DNA from 4 places in the Rhizobium sp. B230/85 genome. Region 1 is predicted to be linked to each of the others. Evidence: riboswitches for the same ligand, from Rfam matches in the RefSeq annotation. Region 1 holds a riboswitch; each other region holds the start of a gene.
What was found. A riboswitch is a leader RNA that binds a small molecule or an ion and turns the genes downstream of it on or off. The one in region 1 is predicted to bind cobalamin.
Positions count from the first base shown of each region.

Region 2: it holds a riboswitch for cobalamin, as region 1 does, so the genes downstream of both, cobU (bifunctional adenosylcobinamide kinase/adenosylcobinamide-phosphate guanylyltransferase) here and J5289_RS22495 (ABC transporter substrate-binding protein) in region 1, are expected to answer to the same signal.
Region 3: it holds a riboswitch for cobalamin, as region 1 does, so the genes downstream of both, J5289_RS27140 (HoxN/HupN/NixA family nickel/cobalt transporter) here and J5289_RS22495 (ABC transporter substrate-binding protein) in region 1, are expected to answer to the same signal.
Region 4: it holds a riboswitch for cobalamin, as region 1 does, so the genes downstream of both, J5289_RS28760 (CbtB-domain containing protein) here and J5289_RS22495 (ABC transporter substrate-binding protein) in region 1, are expected to answer to the same signal.

Region 1 is NZ_CP072157.1:958,337-963,497, forward strand. It holds gene J5289_RS22480 (glycosyltransferase family 2 protein) at 1-37, opposite strand, end outside; gene J5289_RS22485 (ABC transporter ATP-binding protein) at 206-970, opposite strand; gene J5289_RS22490 (iron ABC transporter permease) at 967-2,010, opposite strand; gene J5289_RS22495 (ABC transporter substrate-binding protein) at 2,007-3,023, opposite strand; cobalamin riboswitch at 3,204-3,432, opposite strand; gene J5289_RS22500 (phosphodiesterase) at 3,684-4,505, shown strand; gene J5289_RS29470 (hypothetical protein) at 4,551-4,685, opposite strand; gene J5289_RS22505 (TonB-dependent siderophore receptor) at 4,801-5,161, shown strand, end outside.
Region 2 is NZ_CP072156.1:2,588,585-2,593,745, reverse strand. It holds gene J5289_RS12605 (chloride channel protein) at 1-994, opposite strand, end outside; cobalamin riboswitch at 1,160-1,551, shown strand; gene cobU (bifunctional adenosylcobinamide kinase/adenosylcobinamide-phosphate guanylyltransferase) at 1,703-2,227, shown strand; gene cobW (cobalamin biosynthesis protein CobW) at 2,292-3,278, shown strand; gene cobN (cobaltochelatase subunit CobN) at 3,405-5,161, shown strand, end outside.
Region 3 is NZ_CP072159.1:92,746-97,906, reverse strand. It holds gene J5289_RS27145 (hypothetical protein) at 8-301, shown strand; gene J5289_RS27140 (HoxN/HupN/NixA family nickel/cobalt transporter) at 513-1,571, opposite strand; cobalamin riboswitch at 1,655-1,858, opposite strand; gene trbI (IncP-type conjugal transfer protein TrbI) at 2,288-3,610, opposite strand; gene trbH (conjugal transfer protein TrbH) at 3,622-4,098, opposite strand; gene trbG (P-type conjugative transfer protein TrbG) at 4,098-4,892, opposite strand; gene J5289_RS27120 (conjugal transfer protein TrbF) at 4,967-5,161, opposite strand, start outside.
Region 4 is NZ_CP072161.1:3,870-9,030, reverse strand. It holds gene J5289_RS28780 (lysine N(6)-hydroxylase/L-ornithine N(5)-oxygenase family protein) at 1-1,248, opposite strand, end outside; gene J5289_RS28775 (hypothetical protein) at 1,613-1,729, shown strand; partial or broken gene J5289_RS29990 (Tn3 family transposase) at 1,886-2,100, opposite strand; gene J5289_RS28765 (histidine phosphatase family protein) at 2,183-2,575, opposite strand; cobalamin riboswitch at 2,817-2,951, shown strand; gene J5289_RS28760 (CbtB-domain containing protein) at 2,975-3,184, shown strand; gene J5289_RS28755 (CbtA family protein) at 3,197-3,940, shown strand; gene J5289_RS28750 (DUF982 domain-containing protein) at 4,359-4,652, shown strand; gene J5289_RS29790 (RES family NAD+ phosphorylase) at 4,803-5,048, shown strand; partial or broken gene J5289_RS28740 (DUF4158 domain-containing protein) at 5,102-5,161, opposite strand, start outside.

The sequences.
Region 1 (5,161 bases):
CAACAATTGAGAGGATGAGTGGTGAAATATTGGTCATATGCGCTCGTCAATGTTCAGCGCGTAGCCTAACCTTCAAAGGTCAAGACTTTCTTGCAAAGCAGCAGAAATGCTCAATCACGGCTACCGCTATCCTTCGACATTCGGATGTTGCGCAGTGTATTGGCCGTGATGGCCCCACACACACATTTGCCACGCCGCCCGAGGCCTAGGCCAGCAGGTACTGGATGTGGCAGCGGCCGTGGATCGCGGACTTTTCTACGTGCGCTTTTACTCCGAAGACCGTGCGAATGAGGTGTTCGGTGAGGACGTCTTCCGGTGATCCGGCGGCGACGACCTTGCCGTCTCGCAGGACGACGAGACTGTCGCAGAACATGGCCGCAAGATTGAGGTCGTGAAGGGCGACGATACAGGTGATATCCAGTTTGGCGACAAGCGACAGGATATCCAGCTGGTGCTGGATATCGAGATGGTTGGTCGGCTCGTCGAGTAGTAACTCCGTCGGAGCCTGCGCCAGCGCGCGGGCAATGTGCACCCTTTGACGCTCGCCGCCCGACAGCGTCTGCCATAGTTGGGCTGCCCGGGCCTGCATGTCGACCCGGGCGAGCGCGATCTCGACGGCGGCATCGTCGTCGCTGCTCCAGGTGGAGAGCAATCCTCTGTGGGGCGTGCGACCGAGGCGGACGACGTCGGCGACGGTCAATGGCGTGTCGGTCGTCGATTGCTGCTCAACGAAGCCTATGCGTCGCGAGATCTCGCTGCGCGACAGGCTAGCCACATCATGTTCTCCAAGTCGTATAATGCCGCTGCGGACCTTCCTCAACCGGCAGATCAGGCGCAGCAGGCTGGATTTCCCCGATCCGTTCGGCCCAAGCAGACCGAGAACCTTGCCTTGCTCGATCGCCAGGCTGATGCCGTTAACGATGAGCGTGTTACCGGCTGCATAGGTGACGTCGTCGACGGATATGCTCATGGGGTCCTCCGGACACGATAGAGGATGACGGCAAAAGCGGGCGCTCCAAAGAGAGCCGTGACGACGCCGATCGGCAGGATCTGCTGGGGGATGATGATGCGCGAAGCAATATCGGCTCCGACCATGAAGATCGCGCCGCCAAGGGCGGTCGCCGGCAGCAGGCGGCCGTGCGACGGCCCGACCAGGAAGCGCGCGGCGTGCGGAATGACAAGCCCGACGAAGCCGATCGAGCCGACCATGCTGACGACGCTCGCCGTCATGACGGCGGTCGTGCCAAGGAGTACGATCTGTACGCGGCGCACCGGGATGCCGAGGGAGGTCGCCGCGTCGGCGCCAAAGACGAAGGCGTCGAGCGCCCTGACATGGCAGAGGCAGACGATGAAGCCCGCCAAGGTCACGGGGGCGGAGAGATAGACGTCTGGCCAGCGCACGCCGCTCATCGAACCGAGCAGCCAGAACAGCACGCCGCGCGCCTGCTCTGCATTGGCAGACGTTGTGACGATGTAGGAGGTCAGGGCATTGAACAGCTGCGATCCGGCAACGCCGCAGAGAATGATCCGCTCGCCCGACCCGCCTGCCCCTGAGGCCAGAATGCCCACCAGCGTAAAGGCGACGACGGCCCCGATGAATGCTCCGCCGGACAGCCCGAGAACGTTTGCGCCGAGCCCGAGGATCGTGATGCAAACTGCCCCTGTCGAGGCGCCTGCCGAAATGCCAAGCACATAGGGTTCGGCCAGCGGGTTGCGCAGCAGGGCCTGGAGCACGGCGCCGCAGAGCGCCAGCGAGGCTCCGGCACTGGCTGCAACCAGTGCCCGGCTGAGACGGTAATCCCAGACGATGCCTTGGTGAATACGGTCGATTGCAAAGCCCGTGCCGAAGATGCGGTTCGACACAGCCTCTGCCGTCGTCTGCAGCGGGATGGAGATTTCCCCGATGGAAACGGCAAGGCTGATCGAAAATCCGAGGACGACGATGGCGGCAACGGCGAGCGCTGCAAGCGCCCACCATCTACGCCGTGTTACGACTGCGCTGTTGCTCACCGGGCCAGACCGAAGGACCTGATGCCATTTGCAAGAACCTCGATGCCGTCGATCGTCCGGATCGTCGGGTTCATGGACTGCGCATCCATCATCACAAATCGTTTGTTCCTGACGGCGTCCACTTCGCTGGTGACGGGATCGTTCTGCAGGAAGTCCAGCTTCACCTTGGGATCGTCTGCCGCATAGCGGCGGCGATCCATGGTGGCGATGACGATGACGGCCGGGTTCGCCTGGGATATTGTTTCCCAGCCGACAAGCGGCCATTCCTCCTCGGTGGTCACGACGTTGCGCGCATCGAGGGCCTGCATCATATAAGCGGGGGCACCGTTCTTGCCGGCTATGAAGGCATCGCCCCTGACCTCTTTGCTCGAGAACCAGAAGACGATCGGCAGGTGCTTGGCGGCCGCACCCTCCACGGATGCCACAGCGGTGGCCTCGCGTTTCCTAAGGTCGGCGATCAGGGCATCGCCGCGGTCCTTGATATCGAAGACTTCGGAGAGCTGGGCGATCTCCTGATAGACTAGATCCATGCTGAACATCTGCTTGCGGACCCCGTCTCCGCCGTCGGAATTGACTTTGGCGACACAATCAGCCGGCGAGATATAGGTATTTATTCCGAGGTCGGAGAATTGCTCCCGCTTACCGACGGAACCCTGCGGTCCGACATGCCACTCGAATTCCGCAGCCACCAAGTCTGGTTGGCGTCCGACGACGGATTCGAAGCTCGGATCGTTGTCGGCCAGCCTTTTGATCTTGCTGTTGGCCTGTGCATATTGAGGAAGCACGGGACCCACCCAGACCGCCGTGCCGACGATCTTGTCGGCAAGGCCGAGAGACAGGAGAACTTCCGTCATCCCCTGGCCGATGGACACTATCTTCGAAGGCGCCCTGGCAAAGGTCACCTGTTGACCGCAATTGGTTATGGACAGCGGATAGACCGTTGCCGCGAATGCGGGGGCGGCCATGCCGAGAAGCCCGCAGGCAAGCGTAATGCTGGACAGAAACTGACGCATGAAAAATATCTCGATTTTATGGGAAGGCGAGTGCCCTGGTGCTGCAGGTATGCGGCAGCGAGGCAAGCTGCGGTTGCCACGTCAGCTGTCGGAAGCCCAATCGAGCCGGAGATGCGCCAGGCTATGGCGAAAATTCAAATGAGACATATCTGTTCCTTTCCGGGCATCCCCGCCCGGGTTCATGGGATAGCGCTTGACGGCAGGTCTCCTGACTTGCGGATATGCGCCGATCATCTGTCTTCCCGCGAAACCTTCGCAGTGACATGGCCCTGAGGCCCTGGGATGAGCAGCAATCCGCTTACAGTTGCGGGGGCAGTCACGGTCTTGGTCCCATTCGGGTGGCCCTCACCGTGTTCCCTATTAATCCCCTTGGAGTCATCCTAAGGGAACCGTCGATGGCATCTATGACAGGCCTGCAACGGCGGTCAAGGTGGGCGGGTCTCGCAAAATCTCGCACAGGTCGGAAATCCATCATTGCTTTATATTATGTTATAACGTTACATTATTGGTAAAATGCAGGCAGTCAAGTGTCTTGTCGCGTTAGCCAACAAACAGACTGCTTACGCAAACCTGTTGCAAACGACGTGCAGGGTCTGGAATGTACGTACCGGAAAGGTGCCCGACGAAAGGCATTCCGGGAATCGCAGGCAGGAGTAGCGCATGAGCAAAATTATTATATTCACCGACCTGCACATGGTCCTGGAGGGAGAGACGATCATCGGCCTCGATCCCTATCAGCGCCTTTCAAGAGGGATAGATCATGTCAACCTGCATCACCGCGATGCTGAGTTTGCGGTGATGACGGGTGACCTCTCGCACCGCGGCAGTCGCCAATCCTATGCGAGACTGCGCGAACTGCTCGACACGCTCGAAATTCCCGTCCACCTGCTGGTCGGAAACCACGACAACCGCGAAAACTTCATTGCCGCCTATCCCGAAAGCCCGCGTGACGAGCACGGTTTTATCCAGCAGCGGATCGAGACCGAAAACGGTGTCATGCTTTTGCTCGATACGCTTTGCGGACCGCCCTACGTCTCGCCGGACGTTCATGCCGGGGTGCTGTGCGACAATCGGCTTGCCTGGTTGAAGCAGAACCTCACTGGTGCCGGCGACCGGCCCGTCTACATCTTCATGCATCACCCACCGCTCGACACCGGGTTTCCCGGGATGGACAAGATCAAGCTCCGGAACGGCGAGGAGTTTTACGATATCCTTGCCGAATACGGCAATGTCCGCCACATCTTCGCCGGCCATGTTCACCGTACGATTGGCGGCTCCCATCGCGGTATACCTTTCTCGGTATTCAAGAGCCCGGTCCATCAGCAGCCGATGGTATTCGATACGGAAGATACTTCCCTCTCCGTCGATGAACCGGGCGCCTACGGCATCGTTTTCCTGAAACCGCAGGGATGCCTCGTTCATGTCGAGGATTACGAACTGTCCAACCATTCGATATCGGGCAGCGACGCACTCGGTAACTGAGACATATGCCCTGACGTCGGACTATGCCGCGTCGCCGCCTCGTCTTTAGGCCGCTTCCATGACACCGACGCTGACCGGCAGGTCAGCGTTGGTGTTTTCACGTGCGCATCCTCCGGTTGCCGCGCGCGCCTCGGCAAGACCGGTGGAAAGATCGGAAAATTTGTAGGCAATAGTTGACATCGGGAGTCAACAAACAATACAGGAGTTAACCAGTCAACTTATTGATCATGGTCGTTGGTCGGTATTCCGTAGACTTTTCAGGTATTTGATAGATTGATTGCAGGGGGCTGCCGTGATGTTTCGCGAGGCTAGGACGACTGTATCGCCGGTGGGCACATCCTTTACGACGACAGTCGGACGTCTGATGATCGCGTTTCTGTCGAGTTCGACGCTGCTTGCCGCAACCCCGGTTTTCGCTCAGTCAGGCGACGCGGAAGCAACCACGCTCGCCAAGATCACCATTGCGGGCCAAGGCGACCGATCTGGCACCATTGACAAGACGATTGTCGCAAAGAGTTCCCGCTCCAGCAGCAAGACCGACACCCCGCTTCTCGACGCGCCGGCCTCGGTTTCCGTCGTCACCGCCAAGGAAATGAAGGAGCGCGGTGTCACCAACCTCGACCAGGCGCTGGCCTACACGCCCGGCGTCTCCACCG
Region 2 (5,161 bases), on a different replicon from region 1:
TCAGCAGCAGGATGCCGATCAAGGCCGGGATGGCGATATCGCGGCCGAGATTGAGATGCAGCGCACCGTGGCCGGCCGACAGCACCTGCGGCGAGATCAGCGCGAGCATGCCGACGACGATGCCACCGAGTGCCGGGCGGACATACTGGGGGATGGCGCTCTTGCGGGCCAGCTCCTCGATGAAGGAGACGCCCTGCATGAGCAGGATGCCGCAACCGGCGCAGACGGCGCCGAGAAGCAGGGCCGGAATGTAGTCGGCCGGCACGACGCTGCCGAAATCTCCGATGTCGATCATCACGTCGCTGCCGGCGAGCAGGCGTGCGACCAGCGTTGCGACGAGGGCGGAAACGACGACCGGGGTCAGGGTGACGATGGTGTAGCTGCCGATGATCAGCTCGAAGGCATAGAAGGCGCCTGTGAGGGGGGCGCTGAAGGCTGCGGCGATGGCTCCGGCCGCACCGCAGCCGACAAGGGTGCGAAGGTCGCCGCGGCGCAGCTGCAGTTTCAGTCCGAGTTTCGAGGCGATCCCGGCGGCGATCTGCGTATAGCCGGCCTCCAGCCCGACGGATGCGCCGAAACCGTTGGATATGAGGTTCTGGATGGAGACTAGAATGCTATCGGTCAGCGACAGCCGGCCGCCGTGAAGCGCGTTGGCCTCGATCGGGTCGATCATCGGCTTTTTGCGGGTCTTGGAGAGAATGAACAGCATCAGCCCCAGCAGCACGCCGCCGGCAATCGGCGCCAGCAGCAACAACAGCTTGTTGTCGATCACCGCGCTGCTCAGCCTGCCGTCATCGCCGATACCGTAGATCAGCATGTGCATCTGGCGAGAGATCAGGCTCATGGCCGTCACCGCCAGCCCGGACGTCACGCCGACCAAGGCGCCGGCTATGACGAGGCCGACTTCGCTCTGTCGCAGGATCGCGCGCATCCGCCCGGCTTCGAAAAGCGACCGGAGGGTGCGAAAGCGGGGCGCATGGAATCGTTGAAGCATGGCGTTACGCATGAAAGAGAGGCGGTTGTTTAAAGCAGGACGTCTTTACACTGGCAATTGCGACAAAAAGACCGCCGCCGGGAATGATTTCAGCGCCGTTTCAACACATATATGGCAGAAACCGAATTCGTCGATCAGTTGACTTGCATAAGGCGAAGGCCTAATCCTGAACGCATAACGGAAGGTTCCCGCGCCGTGAAAACGGTATGGGATCAAAAGGGAATGTGACCGGGCGGACCCATACAGGGCGCTCCTATCGCAGCCGACCCCGCGACTGTAGAACGGTCAGGGTCTTTCGTCCGGTGTTCCGGGACGACGGGTGATGTTCTGCAATGGTGCAGGCGGGCCTGAAGTCGAAGGCATCGGAAAAGCCACTGGCGTGGCATCATGATTTACCGGGGTGGGACGCCTCTTCATCTACGAATCGTCCGCCTTTTCATGATGACCTGCCGGGAAGGCGAGAGAGACCCGTGATCTCCGGCCGGAACGATATCCGTCGTTTCGGCCGGAGATTGCAACCGTGAGCCAGGAGACCTGCCATCCGTGCCGGGCGAAAAGCCCACCCTTTGGGACGTCGTCCCGCTGCCAGCACGGAGGTTGTCATGGCTGAACGTTTGCTTTTGCGCGTCATTGCGGCGCGCTTGCCTGATCCGAACTGTTGCACGCTTGCAGCTTCGCGCAGAACCGCGTGAGGATCGGAACAACCTGATGTCATCCCCAACATTCGGAACGGCCCTCGTGCTCGGCGGCGCGCGCTCCGGCAAGTCGTCTTTTGCCGAGGCGCTCGTTACAGGCTCCGGCCTCGACCGCCATTACGTCGCCACCGGCCGAGCCTGGGATGCCGAGATGGCGGAGCGCATCCGCCAACACCGCGTCGATCGCGGCGAGGGCTGGACGACGCATGAGGAGCCGCTCGATCTTGTCGGCACACTCGGTGCCATCGACGCGCCCGGCCGCGCTGTTCTTGTCGATTGCCTGACGCTGTGGGTCACCAACCTGATGATGGAGGAGCGCGACATGGCTGCCGCCTTCGCCTCACTCTGCAAATTCCTGCCGGGCGCAAGGGCGCGCCTGGTGTTCGTCTCCAACGAGGTCGGCCTCGGCATCGTGCCGGAAAACCGCATGGCGCGGGATTTTCGCGACCATGCCGGACGTCTCCACCAAATGATCGCGGCTGAGGCCACCGACGTCTATTTCGTCGCCGCCGGACTGCCGCTGAAAATGAAAGGCTGATTCATTGCAACAGAAAATTCCCGCCACCGTCATCACCGGCTTCCTCGGGGCCGGCAAGACGACGATGATCCGCAACCTGCTGCAGAATGCCGGCGGCAAGCGCATCGCCCTCATCATCAACGAGTTCGGCGATCTCGGCGTGGACGGCGACGTGTTGAAGGATTGCGGTGCCGAGAACTGCTCTGCCGACGATATCATCGAGCTCACCAACGGCTGTATCTGCTGCACGGTCGCCGATGACTTCATTCCGACGATGACTCAGTTGCTTGCCCGCAACCCGCGGCCCGACCACATCGTTATCGAGACATCCGGCCTGGCGCTGCCTCAGCCGCTGGTGGCGGCCTTCAACTGGCCCGACATCCGCACTCACGTGACGGTCGATGGCGTGATCACCGTTGTCGACAGCGTTGCCGTCGCTGCCGGCCGGTTTGCCGACGACCACGACGCCGTCAATGCGGCGCGGGCGGAAGATGCCTCGCTCGACCATGACAACCCGATCGAGGAACTGTTCGAGGACCAGCTGACCTGCGCCGACCTCATCGTGCTCAACAAGACAGACCTGCTGGACGCCGCCGGCATTGCGGCCGTGCGTGCCGAGGTCCAGTCGCGCACCGAGCGCAAGCCCCCGATGATCGAGGCTCGCAACGGCGAGGTTTCGGCAGCCGTGCTGCTCGGGCTCGGGATCGGCACGGAGGCCGATGTCGGCAACCGCCTGTCCCACCACGAGATCGAGCATGCCGACGGCACGCCGCACGACCATGACGAGTTCGACAGTTTCGTTGTCGACCTCGGGCCTATCGCCGAGCCGGTCACGTTTATCGAGCGGCTGAAGACAGTCATCGGCCATCACGACGTGCTGCGTCTCAAGGGGTTCGTCGATGTGCCGGGCAAGCCTATGCGGCTGCAACTGCAAGCCGTCGGCAGCCGTGTCGACCATTATTTCGACCGAGCCTGGACGCCGGGCGAAGTCCGCGCGACGCGTCTGGTGGTGATCGGGCTGCACGATATGGACCAGGCGGCGGTACGCAGTGCGATCGAGGTGCTTGTTTGATGGTCTTTGCCGTGGCTTACCCCGCTCTGTCACTGCGTGACATCTCCCCCCTCGTGGGGGAGATGTCCGACAGGACAGAGGGGGGCGCCGCCCCGTGCTAGAACCCGCCCATCGGGGAGGTGCTACATGCATCTTCTCCTAGCCCAGAAGGGCTCGATATCCGATGGCGACGAGGCGATCGACCTCGGTCAATCGCCGGGCGATATCCTGTTTCTGTCGGCAGCCGATACCGAGCTTGCCGCTATCGCTGCGGCTTATGCCCACAATGACGGCACCCATTCGCTGCGTCTGGCAAGCCTGCTCAGCATGAAACATCCGATGTCGGTCGATACCTATGTCGAGCGGACGGCGCGGCATGCGAAGATGATCATCGTCCGGGCGCTCGGTGGCGCCAGCTATTTTCAATATGCCCTGGAAGCGCTGCATTCAGTGGCGACACGGCAGGGGGTTAAGATCGCGGTCATACCGGGCGATTCCAAGCCGGATCCGGGCGTCATGCCGTTTTCCAACATCGCGCTCGACGATCTCAATGCGTTGTGGGCCTACCTGATCGAGGGCGGCGACGATAACGCGCGGGCGTTTCTGGCCTATGCGTCGGCGATGCTGTCCGGAGCCGAAAAACCGCAGCCGGCGAGCCCGCTTGCCAAGGCCGGCATCTGGTGGCCGGGGCAGGGTGTTGTCGATGTTGAGGAATGGCTGGCGGCCTCTGAGGTTACGACGTTACCCCCCTCTGTCGGCCGGGCCGACATCTCCCCCACAAGGGGGGAGAATAACCGGGGGCAACGGCCTATTGTCGCAATCAGCTTTTACAGGGCTCTCGTTCAGAGCGGGGAGACCCGGCCTGTCGAGGCGATGATATCGGCACTGGTCGAGGCCGGTGTGCGGCCGCTGCCGGTGTTCGCCTATAGTCTCAAGGACCCGGCATCCAAGTCCATCATCGCGGACATTTTTGGCGCCGCGTTGCCGGATGCGGTCATCAACACCACGGGCTTTGCGATCTCCGCCCCCGGCGCAGACCGGAAGCCGACGGTGCTGGAGGCGAGCGACGCCGTCGTGCTGCAGGCGATCTTCTCCGCGTCTTCCAAGGAGGCCTGGACTGCCTCGGCGCAGGGTCTTTCGGCGCGCGATCTAGGCATGAACGTGGCGCTGCCCGAAGTCGACGGCCGCGTGCTGTCGCGCGCCGTATCGTTCAAGGCCGCAGCCCGCTACGACGAGCGGGTGGAGGCTAATATCGTCGGCAGCGAGCCATCGATCGATCGCATGCGCTATACCGCAGCGCTCGCCGCCAACTGGGCGCGGCTGCGTCGGACGCCGGCGGCCTCTCGGCGTGTGGCGCTGGTCATGGCCAACTATCCGAACCGCGACGGCAGGCTTGGCAACGGCGTCGGGCTGGACACGCCGGCCGGCACGGTGGAAGTCATGCGGGCGATGGCGGCGAACGGTTATCCGGTGGCCGATATCCCGGCAGATGGCGATGCGCTGATCACCCATCTGATGCAGGGGCCGACCAACTCCGGCCGCGACGGGAAGGTCATCCGCGAAACGCTTTCGATGAGTCGTTACAAGACCTTCTTTGCGTCTCTTCCCGTTCAGATTCAGGATGAAGTGTCGGCGCGCTGGGGTGGGCCTGAGGGCGACACCTATGTCGTCGATGGCGCATTCGCCCTGTCTTTTGCCCGCTTCGGCGAAATGCTGGTCGGCATCCAGCCGGCGCGCGGCTACAACATCGATCCGAAGGAGAGCTATCACTCGCCGGATCTCGTACCGCCGCATGGCTATCTCGCCTTCTATGCATTCCTGCGCCTGGAATTCGGTGCCCATGCCGTCATCCACATGGGCAAGCACGGCAACCTCGAATGGCTGCCGGGCAAGGCACTGGCGCT
Region 3 (5,161 bases), on a different replicon from region 1:
AGCGGAAATGGATAGTTGGCTTCGGGCAAGGCATCATCACCACGTAAAACGATCAGAATTCCGCCTCGACTGCATATCAGACGGCCGCCTGCATCTTTGGAATGTGCCGAGAGAGGTTGCTACGGTTTATGACGGGATCGATGCCGCTGAGCGAGCCTTATCGGCCCTACAACGGGAATTGTTCGCGCTCATCGTGGAAGAATTCGTAGTCCGGCAGGACTTCGTCGCCGAAGTGATCGAAGTGACTATTGAGGGCGAAGACAACGCGGTGCTTACGCGCTACTCGCTTCCGAAAGTCTGAGTGCAACCTCCGCCACAGTCCTCCTCGGATTTCTCGGCGCCGGCGGGATGACCTTACTCAATGATACCCAGGCCGTTGGCGTAATCTTCCCAACCCATTTGCCAGCTGGAACCGCCAGGCGGCGTGAAGTCGAGCAATGTGACCTGAGGGTGCGGGTTTGCTGAGAGACAAGGGGACGTCGCGATGGCCCCTTGAAACCTTTGCGACAGCGTCAGACCGGACTTTTGATTTCGACGTCGTCCAAGCCTTTGGCTTTGTAGATCACGAAGGAGAGGATCCATGCGAGAAGGAAGACGCCGATGATCACGAACCCGAGATTGTTGAAGTTTTCGTTCAATCCGCCGACGATGTCCCAGAGGCCACCTTCCAACCCCAACTTGTCACTGATCAATCCAAGGGCTTCGATACCGCCGATGAGCACGGCTACGATGATCGAAACCAGTGTGATAGTCATGTTGTAGTAAAGTTTCCGCATCGGCTTGACGAAGGCCCAATCATAGGCGCCGAGCATCATCACGCCGTCAGTTGTGTCGATCAAGGACATGCCGGCAGCAAACAGTACCGGGAAGACCATGATCGCCTCGACCGGAACGCCTTTGGCCACTTGTGTCGCTGACACGCCAAACATAGCGACCTCGGTCGCAGTATCGAAGCCAAGGCCGAATAGAAAACCAAGGGGAAACATATGCCAACTCTTGGTGACCAGCTTGAACATCGGGCGCAATACGCGCGCGAGAAAGCCTCGATTGTTGAGGAGAAGGTCAAGATCCTCCTCGACATAGGTGCCCCCTGCCCTCACGCGGCGGTAGCTCTGATAGATCGACACGAAGATCACGATGTTCATCGTGGCAATAATCAGCAAAAACAATGCCGAAATGCTCGTGCTGATCGTGCCGCCAACACCCTCGAGGCTCTGGAACCCACCCAGCAGCGAGGATGCCGCCACCACAGCTCCAGCAACCAGCACGACCACCGTCGAATGTCCGATTGCGAAAAAGAAGCCGACGGAAACCGGCCGCTGTTTCATTTGCATGAGCTTTCGGGTGACATTGTCAATGGCAGCTATATGGTCGGCATCAATGGCATGGCGAAGGCCGAGCCCGTAGATTACGAGTGCCACGCCGAGTAGCGCAGGCTCGTCCCAGAAAGCGACAAGCGCCCATAGCCAGGCTCCAAAATTAAGAACGGCAAGAACCGTATAGATCGTCACGAGGCGTGCCTTGAAATCAGGCGTGCTCTCGTCGAAAGGTCTGGTGATATTGGTAAACATGGGAAGTCCTTTGTGTGACGTCTGCTGTCATGGCAAAGGTGACGGAAATCCGCCGCGTCGAGACACCCCGCCCCACGCTTATGCCAATGACGTCCAATGATGGCAGGTCTCCTGACTTGCGGGTCGTTGCCGCATCCGCCTTCCCAGTCCCCATGCGGACCAGTGGCATCTTGAATGAAGCTCGTCGCTCACAGTTGCGGGGACAGTCCCGGTTTTGGCTCCTGATGGGTAATCCGCACCGTGTTCCCTTTTGATCCCATACGGGAACCATCGCGGAGACTATTACGAATGCGAGGTGGCCACGTCAATCAGTGCAGCGTGCTGCCGGCCGAAATTTGGTCGAGCATCATGACTTGGCATTTCTGCTGCCATCCAGTAAAGGCGGCTTCACCAATTCAGAGCGTGCGCTATCGCGTACAAAGCGTTCGTGCTGGAATATTGCTCCACCGACAAGGTTGCCAGATGAAGCCCATCCGCAGCATCACCATTATGATTTTTGTGGCCTTGATCTGGGCTGGGGCATTAACCGACCATAGGTGACCGCGGTGCCTGATTAGATGACCGCCGGTAAAAGCGAAAACCAAACTGGTGGCTGCCAGCGCCAGGATGCGCTCCGAAATAGAGACCGCCGCAAGTCGCTTGAGGCAAATGTGAACGCCTTGAACCAACTCGAACCTGCATCACCGGCAAAGAATTATTTTGGTCGTTACCAACGGTCAGGCCTTGTATGCGCCGGGAAACACAATGTCCTGATCCACGAGGACATCGAATTTGTAGCCAGGGCGAATTTCTAGGGTCGACTGAACATCCATGTTCCGCTGGATTGTCCGGTCCGCCACACGCCCGAATGTTTCGGCGAAATTGCGCCGCGTGGCATCCGAGGCAGTGTCCTGGGTCGCGAGTGTTGAGCTTTCTGGAACGGCCATGTCTATACCCGTCCCGATCAGCGCGATCAGCACGGCCGAGCCGAAGGTTTTCAAATAATGGCTGTTTACCTTGTCGTTAAAACCGCCATAGCCTTCAGCATCGGTCCCCGACATCCCGCCGATCTGCAAAGTCGAACCATTGGGGAAAATGATGTCTGTCCAAACAACAAGCACACGCTTCTGTCCGAATGACACCTTGCTGTCGTAACGGCCGAACAGTTTCGTTCCCTGCGGTATCAGCAGGCGATGACCGGTGGCGCTGTCATAGACATTCTGGCTCACCTGGCCGGTGATCCGGCCGGGAAGATCGGAATTAATGCCGGTGATCAGCGTTGCCGGAATGACCGAGCCTCGCTTCAGCTCGAAGGGCGATTGTTGAGGCACGACACGGTTCGGCAGATAGCCAAGGTCTTTCAGGTCGGCGTTGAAGAACTCTTCCTTGGCGCTTTGCGCATTGGGATCGACGTTTTGACCACCAAGCCCCGCACGCAGGGCGGCCGCATAGAGATCGGGGGTGCTGCCGGTGTTTGTCGGGGTTGTTGCGGGTCTTGCCGACGTGTCCGCGGTCGCTCCATTCGTTTCAGCACGGGCTTCCAGCTTACTGCGATCAATGGCGAGCGGCGCATCATAGGCAGCGTTGTTCGCCTGCAGCCTAGCCAATCTCTGGCGCTGCTGCTCGCGCAGATATTGTTCTTGTTGTTCTCTTGCGAGACGAGCCCGCCAAACCCCTTCCGCTTCGAGCTCCTGGCCGCGCTGCTGCACATCGCGGTGCCCCGGCTGCTCTGGGAAAGGATTGTTGGTCTTCTCATCGGCCGGCTTTGCTTCGACCGGCTTCGGCTGGAAGGTGGTCTGTTGCCGCTGGTCACCGATAATGCCATCGGTCACACCGCGTTTGATCTGGTCGGCGTAGGTGGAGGCAGGGTTGCCCGAACTTATCTCCGGACCACTGTCCTTGGCGAAGTAGAACCCGCGCGAAGCAAGCCCAAAGAAAATGACACCAAGGAACGCGATCGTGAGGACGATAACGGCCATGATCGGCACGCGGTTGATCCGCCGTATACCGGGCTGGGGCTGGCTGCTCTGTGCATTGCCGAGCTTGAGGGATTGCGCCATGGTTGGTCTCCTCAACTGCGCCGCACGAGCGACAGTGCGCTCGCTGGCGTCGCGCCGTTCGCCGTCACAGAATAGGCTCGGCCGAGTTCAACGCTGTTGGTCGAAAGACGTGCCAGCACCTGACCATCAAACGGGACAATGACGTAGGCGAGCGGGATCATCGCCGTGTCACGATCGGTCTTCTGATTGGTGACCACGGCGTAGCCCCATCCCTTCAACGTGGCTTCCAACGCCTGGCCGAAGGGCGAAGCATCCACCTTAAGTGCGACGGTTGCCTTCCCGGGCCCGATCTGTTCGGCAAGACGGCTGACCATGTCTCCGGCAATAGCACTCGCCGCCAGGCCGGAAATTTCCGGTGGCGCGTTGCTAGCGACGAGGTCGTCGGCTCCGGTGGACTGGCATCCGGAGAGGAGAATGGTCAGAGCGGTGGCTGCGGCAAAACTGCGAACTGGAATCAGGAACATTGGCGCATGGGCGAAAGCATGCATCATTGGCCTCCCCTTTTGATCGTTACCTTCTCTTGCTTCCACCCGACGCCGGAAACGAGCACTGCGCGGTCGATCAGATAGTCGACGACCATCATGTCGTTCTTCATGCGGTAGTTGACGATGCGATTCTGCCCGCCTGACGTGACGAAAAGAACCGGCGCGTCCTGGCCGGAGATAGAACGCGGGAACTGGATGTAAGTTTTGAGCCGGTCGGAATAGACCCGCGTGGGCCGCCAACCGGCGCTGCCCGAGACCGAATATGAAAAGTTCAATTGTTCGGCGGGGACGCCTGCGCCCGGGATGGTGCTTGCCTCCAACCGCGCATTCACGTCGGCAAGCTTGGTCGACACATCCTCTGGATATTCAAAGCCAACGCGCGCCATATACTGGGTCGGATGGGACTTGAGCTGGATGTGATAGGTGCGTCTGGATGTCGTGACGACCATTGAGGTCACGAGACTAGGTTCTGCCGGTTTGACAATCAGGTGGATCGCCTGACCGCCGGCAGCCCCCGAGGTCGCCGGCTCGACCTTCCAGCGCACCGTGTCGCCGACCAGCACGTCTCGGACGACCTCGCCACCTTGCAGTTCAATATCGCAAACCTGTAGCGGCGAGCAGACGACCGAGGGCTGCACCTCGCCGTATAGGAAGATCACCTTGCCGTCGGCGCCCTTGGTGACGAGACCCCGCGATCCACGCCATTGGGTGGAGATGCCCATGCCCTTTGCCTCGTTGGCGGTTACGCCATCGGCAGCAGAAGCATGGAAGGGAACGACTATTGAAGACGCCAACATCACCGAGACGAGAGCACTCGTCAGCATGGCCCGTGTTCTTGTACGTGGGATGATCATGTTCGGGGCGATGCCTTTCAAAGCTGTGCTGTCCAGTCAAAGTCGCGGAGATAGAGACCGATGGGGTTTATACGGATGACGCCCTCGTCCTGAGGAGGGGTCAGTGTCACCGTTGCAATGCCGCGGAAGCGGCGGACGGCCGTTTCCTTGCCGCGCCGATCGCGCTCGAACTCGGTCCAGTCCATCTGGTAGCTCTGGTTCGACAACGCGAC
Region 4 (5,161 bases), on a different replicon from region 1:
GCTGTGCTGAACGCCGCCATTCAGATAGATGCGCCCGGGTATGGTCGGAAGTTCAAGGGAATAATCCCGGTTCACGAGGGGAATGGGACCATCGAAGGCATTGCCCGCGTCGATACCCGATCCAAGCATGTCCCGCAGGTCGAACGGCTGAAAGCCGGTTGCGAAGACGATGGCGTCGAATTTCAACTGCGAGCGATGTCTGCCGCCGATATCGCGGATGACGGCAGAGACGCCGTCCTCGTTTTCGACGACCTGTTCGACATCGGTCGTCCTGTGTATGTTCAGACGCCTGAATCCGGCGACCCTCTCCTCATATTCCCGCCGATACAGATCATTGATCAGGTTCGCATCGACGGCCGAGTAGTTCGTCGGCAAATGATAGGCAAGCAGCCTCTTCTTGAGTTCAGGCGGCGCCGTATAGAACTCGTCTACCGATGATGGATCGAAGATGCGGTTGACATAGGGCGTATCGTCGGAAGGCGAGTAGCCGAAGCGCCTGAGAGATGCATGGACCTCGGCATCGCCGCAGGTTTCATGGAGATATGCCACGACTTCGGCAGCACTCTGTCCGGCTCCCACCACGAGAAACCGCATGTTCGGCCTCGACGGCAGTTTCTCGAGGCTCGGAAGAAGGTTGCAATTGTGGAATATCCGCAGACTGGGAACGATGCCCTCCGGCAGAACCGGCCGATAGCCCATCCCGACGACGATATTGCGGGCGTGGATCGTCTCGAGAGGCACATTGATGTCGCCGCTCCGCGCGACCCTCACCGCGAAACGATCGCCGCGCCATTCAATACCCCGCGCTACGGCGCCGTAGGAAACCGGGACGGATATCCGGTCGGCGGCCCAACGAAGGTAGTCGTGGAATTCCCTGCGGGATGGGAAAAACGTCTTGAGATTGATGAAGTCGGACAGCCTTTGCCTTTCATGAAGATAATTCACGAAGGTGTAAGGACTTGTGGGGGTTCGCAGGGAAACGAGGTCCTTGAGAAAGCTGATCTGCATGGTGACGTTCGGCAGGAGCATCCCGTCATGCCAGCCGAACTCCGGCTTCGCCTCAACGAAGCGCGACGTCAGCGCCTTCTCCCCGTCCGTGTCCCGGCTACGTTCCTCTATGGCGATCGCAAGGCCCAGATTGGTGGGGCCGAACCCAATTCCGAGGATATCTACGTCGTCAGAAACGGGTTCGCTCGATGCTCGACCTCTCGAGTGATCGGATTCGATGCGCTGATTTATCCTCGGCATATAAAGCCTCTCTAATGCCTCTGAACTGACTTCCAAACTGTGCGGCGATGGTGCAAAGCCCGGGAAAACTCCCAGCAAGGAATGGGCCTTGGCGATTGTCCAATCTGTGGGGCAGGGGGCACGTCCGCGTCTTGTCGGCCGCGTGTACCAACCTCTCGGCCGCCTTATAATCAAACGGGACGGTCCCGTCTAGTCATTGTTGAGTAAAATTGTCATATTTTGTGTCGCGATCAGTTTTCGCTTTGCGCCGGAGCCGTGATGTATGCCGTCAGGGTCAGCACAAGAGTAGTTCAAAATCCTGCGCCGCCTATCAACAACAGACAACATTCTGACAGGAGAAGACTGTTTCCATCTCAAGGTGATCGTGCCTGCGCCAGCCGACCTGGAGCGCATCGTCGATGCCGTTGCCCATTACGGTTCGGCCACAACGTCGATTGTCCTGCGAAGCGAGCGCCACAACGGATCGGTCAAGAGCCTGTGATGAAGGGATAGCTTCGGAAATGCCTGATTTTAGTAGGCTCTGCGGGAAAAAGTAGACCGCCATGACATCTATTGGCTTTCGCGAACGCATTACCCCCTATGGGACGGAACACGATCAGTTTAAATTCCCGCGCTGCGGTCGAACATACGATGAACGTCATGCGGCCCGGATCATCCTTGCGGAAGCCGCAACGGCTTGAATCCTTCGCCCAACCGCTGCTCGATGTCCCAGGAATTGACGCCGAACAAGTTTATATGCTCCTAACTCCGCGGCGAGACCTGCTTGAGCAACTCATTGTCAATATTTCGGCCAAGCTGGCGCAGATGGGCGCTGGCACGGCCGAGATAGGCGGCGTTCCAGTGAAGACCCGCCCAATGAATTAGGCACATGCGTAATGTCCATGCGGGCGACCTGCGGCAAATCTGAATCCGCTTGCTGGGACCGTCCGTCCGATTAGCCACTCCCTGCCACGGCACCCATGGTTCGGATTGTCCAGCGCTGCCCGTCCGAGCTCATCTCTGTAGTACTCAGCGGTGCTACTTCAAGACGCCAAAATGATTGCGCGGGGGCCTCGATGATCCCGAGGATCAGGGCGCGCACCATGGACTGGTTCGCGATGACCACATGCCGTCCTCCGCGCTCCATCCGGCCGCGGAGCCAGATGCGTGCCCTCTCAAGCAGAGCAACGATTGTTTCGCCGCCATGTGGCGCAATGCTGGGGTCCGTAAGCCAGGCTTGCAAGTTCTCTGGCTCTGCTGCTGCGATCGCCTGGAGCGTCGCACCTTTCCAGCGGCCGTGGTCAAGCTCCGCCAAAGCTTCTTCGACCTCAAAGGTCTCCGTGATCATGGATGCCGTCTGGAGCGCATTCTCCTCCGGGGCTGATAGAATAGGTGTCGTGATTTTGCAGATAGAGGCGAACACTTGTTGGATTCGGACCTCCTCTCCCGGGAGCAGACCCAGATTGCCAAATGTCGATGTGTGAACCCCCGCACTCCTGCCAGCGCATATCAGCGAAATTCGAGTGGCTCTTGATGTCTTCATCCTATCCCCCTGCATGAGCACCAAGTTGCTCGACATACTTCACATTGCCGCGTCACCTGACGCCTGTTATAGAAAAGTGAATAGTATTCGGGAAGCCAGTGAAACTCTGGAGCGGTCGCGCCACTGTAATCGACAAACCATGGTCGAAAGCCAGACCCCGACAACCGACAGTCCATATCAGAACGCGCCATTCAGGAGGACCGAATGACCACTGCCACTTACACTACAGGCACCATTGTTGAACCGATCCCGGTCGGGCAAATTGTTCCTTGGGCGATTTTCGCGGGCCTTTTGGCTATGATCGCTCTGTATTTCATCAGCACGGAAGAGGGTGCAATGCAAATCGTCCCCGGCATGGAGGTACATGAATTCGTTCATGACGCTCGTCACCTGCTCGGATTTCCCTGCCACTGAAGGAACACGTCTATGATGGGAAGACTTTTGGCAAGAGGCCTGATCGCAGGTCTCCTAGCGGGTTTGCTCGCCTTTGGCTTTGCCCGCGTTTTTGGGGAGCCCCCGGTCGCCAGGGCGATCGCTTTCGAAGAGCAAATGGCAGCGGCGACAAACGCACCTGCCGAACCGGAACTGGTCAGCCGTCAAACACAGGCGGGAATTGGCTTGTTTACCGGCGTTATGACCTACAGTGTCGCCATCGGAGGAATTTTCTCGCTGGTTTTCGCTTTCATATATGGGCGTGGAAGCAAGCTCAGTCCCCGCGCCCTTTCTGCGGTAATCGGTCTTGCCGCGTTCGTGGCCATAGTGGTCGTTCCTGACCTTAAGTACGCGCCAAATCCCCCAGCCGTGGGAAGTCCAGACACAATTGGGATCCGCACCGGGCTATTTTTCGTGATGCTCGTCATTTCTCTCTGCAGCATGGCGGCCGCGTTCGCGTTGGCGAGAAACCTGCGCGTTCGCTTCGGTACATGGAACGGCGCGATTCTTGCGGGCTTGTGTTACGTCGCATTCCTCGCGATCGCGCAGGCGCTGATGCCATCGATCAACGAAATTCCCGAAAACTTCTCAGCGATGACGCTTTACAATTTCCGGATCGCAACGATCGGCCTTCAGGCGATCATCTGGACAGTGCTATCTCTTGCTTTCGGCTTTCTTGCTGAAAAGCTGTTGGCCGAAAGCGGTAATTACCGTCCGGCCGCGCTAGCGTTGCGCTAAGGTGAAGTGGGGCCGGCTTATTGCCGACCTCATGACCGTTCAAATGAAGCGCATTATTTTATTGCTGATCGCATGCTTGCTGACCTCCGGCACGGCTGCAGCGCATTCGAAGCGGCCCATCTCCACCGCTCTCCTTCGAGCCCTCTAGCGGGAAGCGGCGGAAAAATCGGCGATATTTCCGTGACCTGCTAGAGTCGACAGGATTTCGTTGAGACGAGGACCATGGCCTACGTATCAAACCAGCGCGCAAGGTTCGTTCGCGCTGCAGTGCAAATTCGCTAAAACCGGGGCGGCGCTCTGATATTTTCCCGCGGTCAACTTGACGTACCGATCGCAAGAGTTCCTTTTTCGAACCCGAGCTGTTGAAAACAACGAAGTTGTTCCCAGTTGAATCAACGGCTAAGTTGAGGGGGCCGCTGTGGCGAACACTTTTTTTGACAAACCTCTATTTGTGAAAAAAGCGCTCCATATTCAGGAGCTTGCCAGTCTTGAGAGCGTCGTCGATTTTCTCAACGAATGGCCCGAAGAACAGCAGGGTGACACCTATCAGGTCCTCATGAAAGCATGCCGGATGGCCGAGAAAGGTGTGTTTCCTGTCCAAGCAATCCGTGAGAATGTCAGACGATTTCTGATGAAAGCGGGCATCCTCGCAAACTTCGAAGAGGTCCCTTTGATGCCTGACAGCGACAGACCTCAAAATATCGGATCCTGACTGAACGCTGCCGGCAACCAGTTGTTTGCTGCCGACATCAGAGGTAGGAGACCCAAGAGCTTTTTCGCGTTTGATGGTCGGTAAAATTTCGAAATCGGCGTTTCAACACCATATTTCCGCGATTTGTGATGACATATCCCGACCTCGGCTGTGATCTCGTGGACAGTTTCGGTCGATCAGCGCAGAATTGCGCGGATCGACCGAAAAATTCCTGCATCGTGGAAATTGTCCGATATCGTGATCTCTGCCGGATACAAGGGAATTCTCTTTCCATCACTTCGGCACGCTGGCGGGACGAATCTTGTGGTGTTCAACGCTAATCTGACTAATGATGACACGGTCGACGTCCACGATCCCGATGGACGTCTGCCCAAGGACCAGTCCTCCTGGACATGATCTTCCTGTAATGAAATGGCAATTTCACAGAATGGATTATTCTGGACATGCTGGGCGAACCCCAGCCTGTTCTCCGGCCTGCGGCGTTCCTGGATGTGCCCAAGATCGGCGTC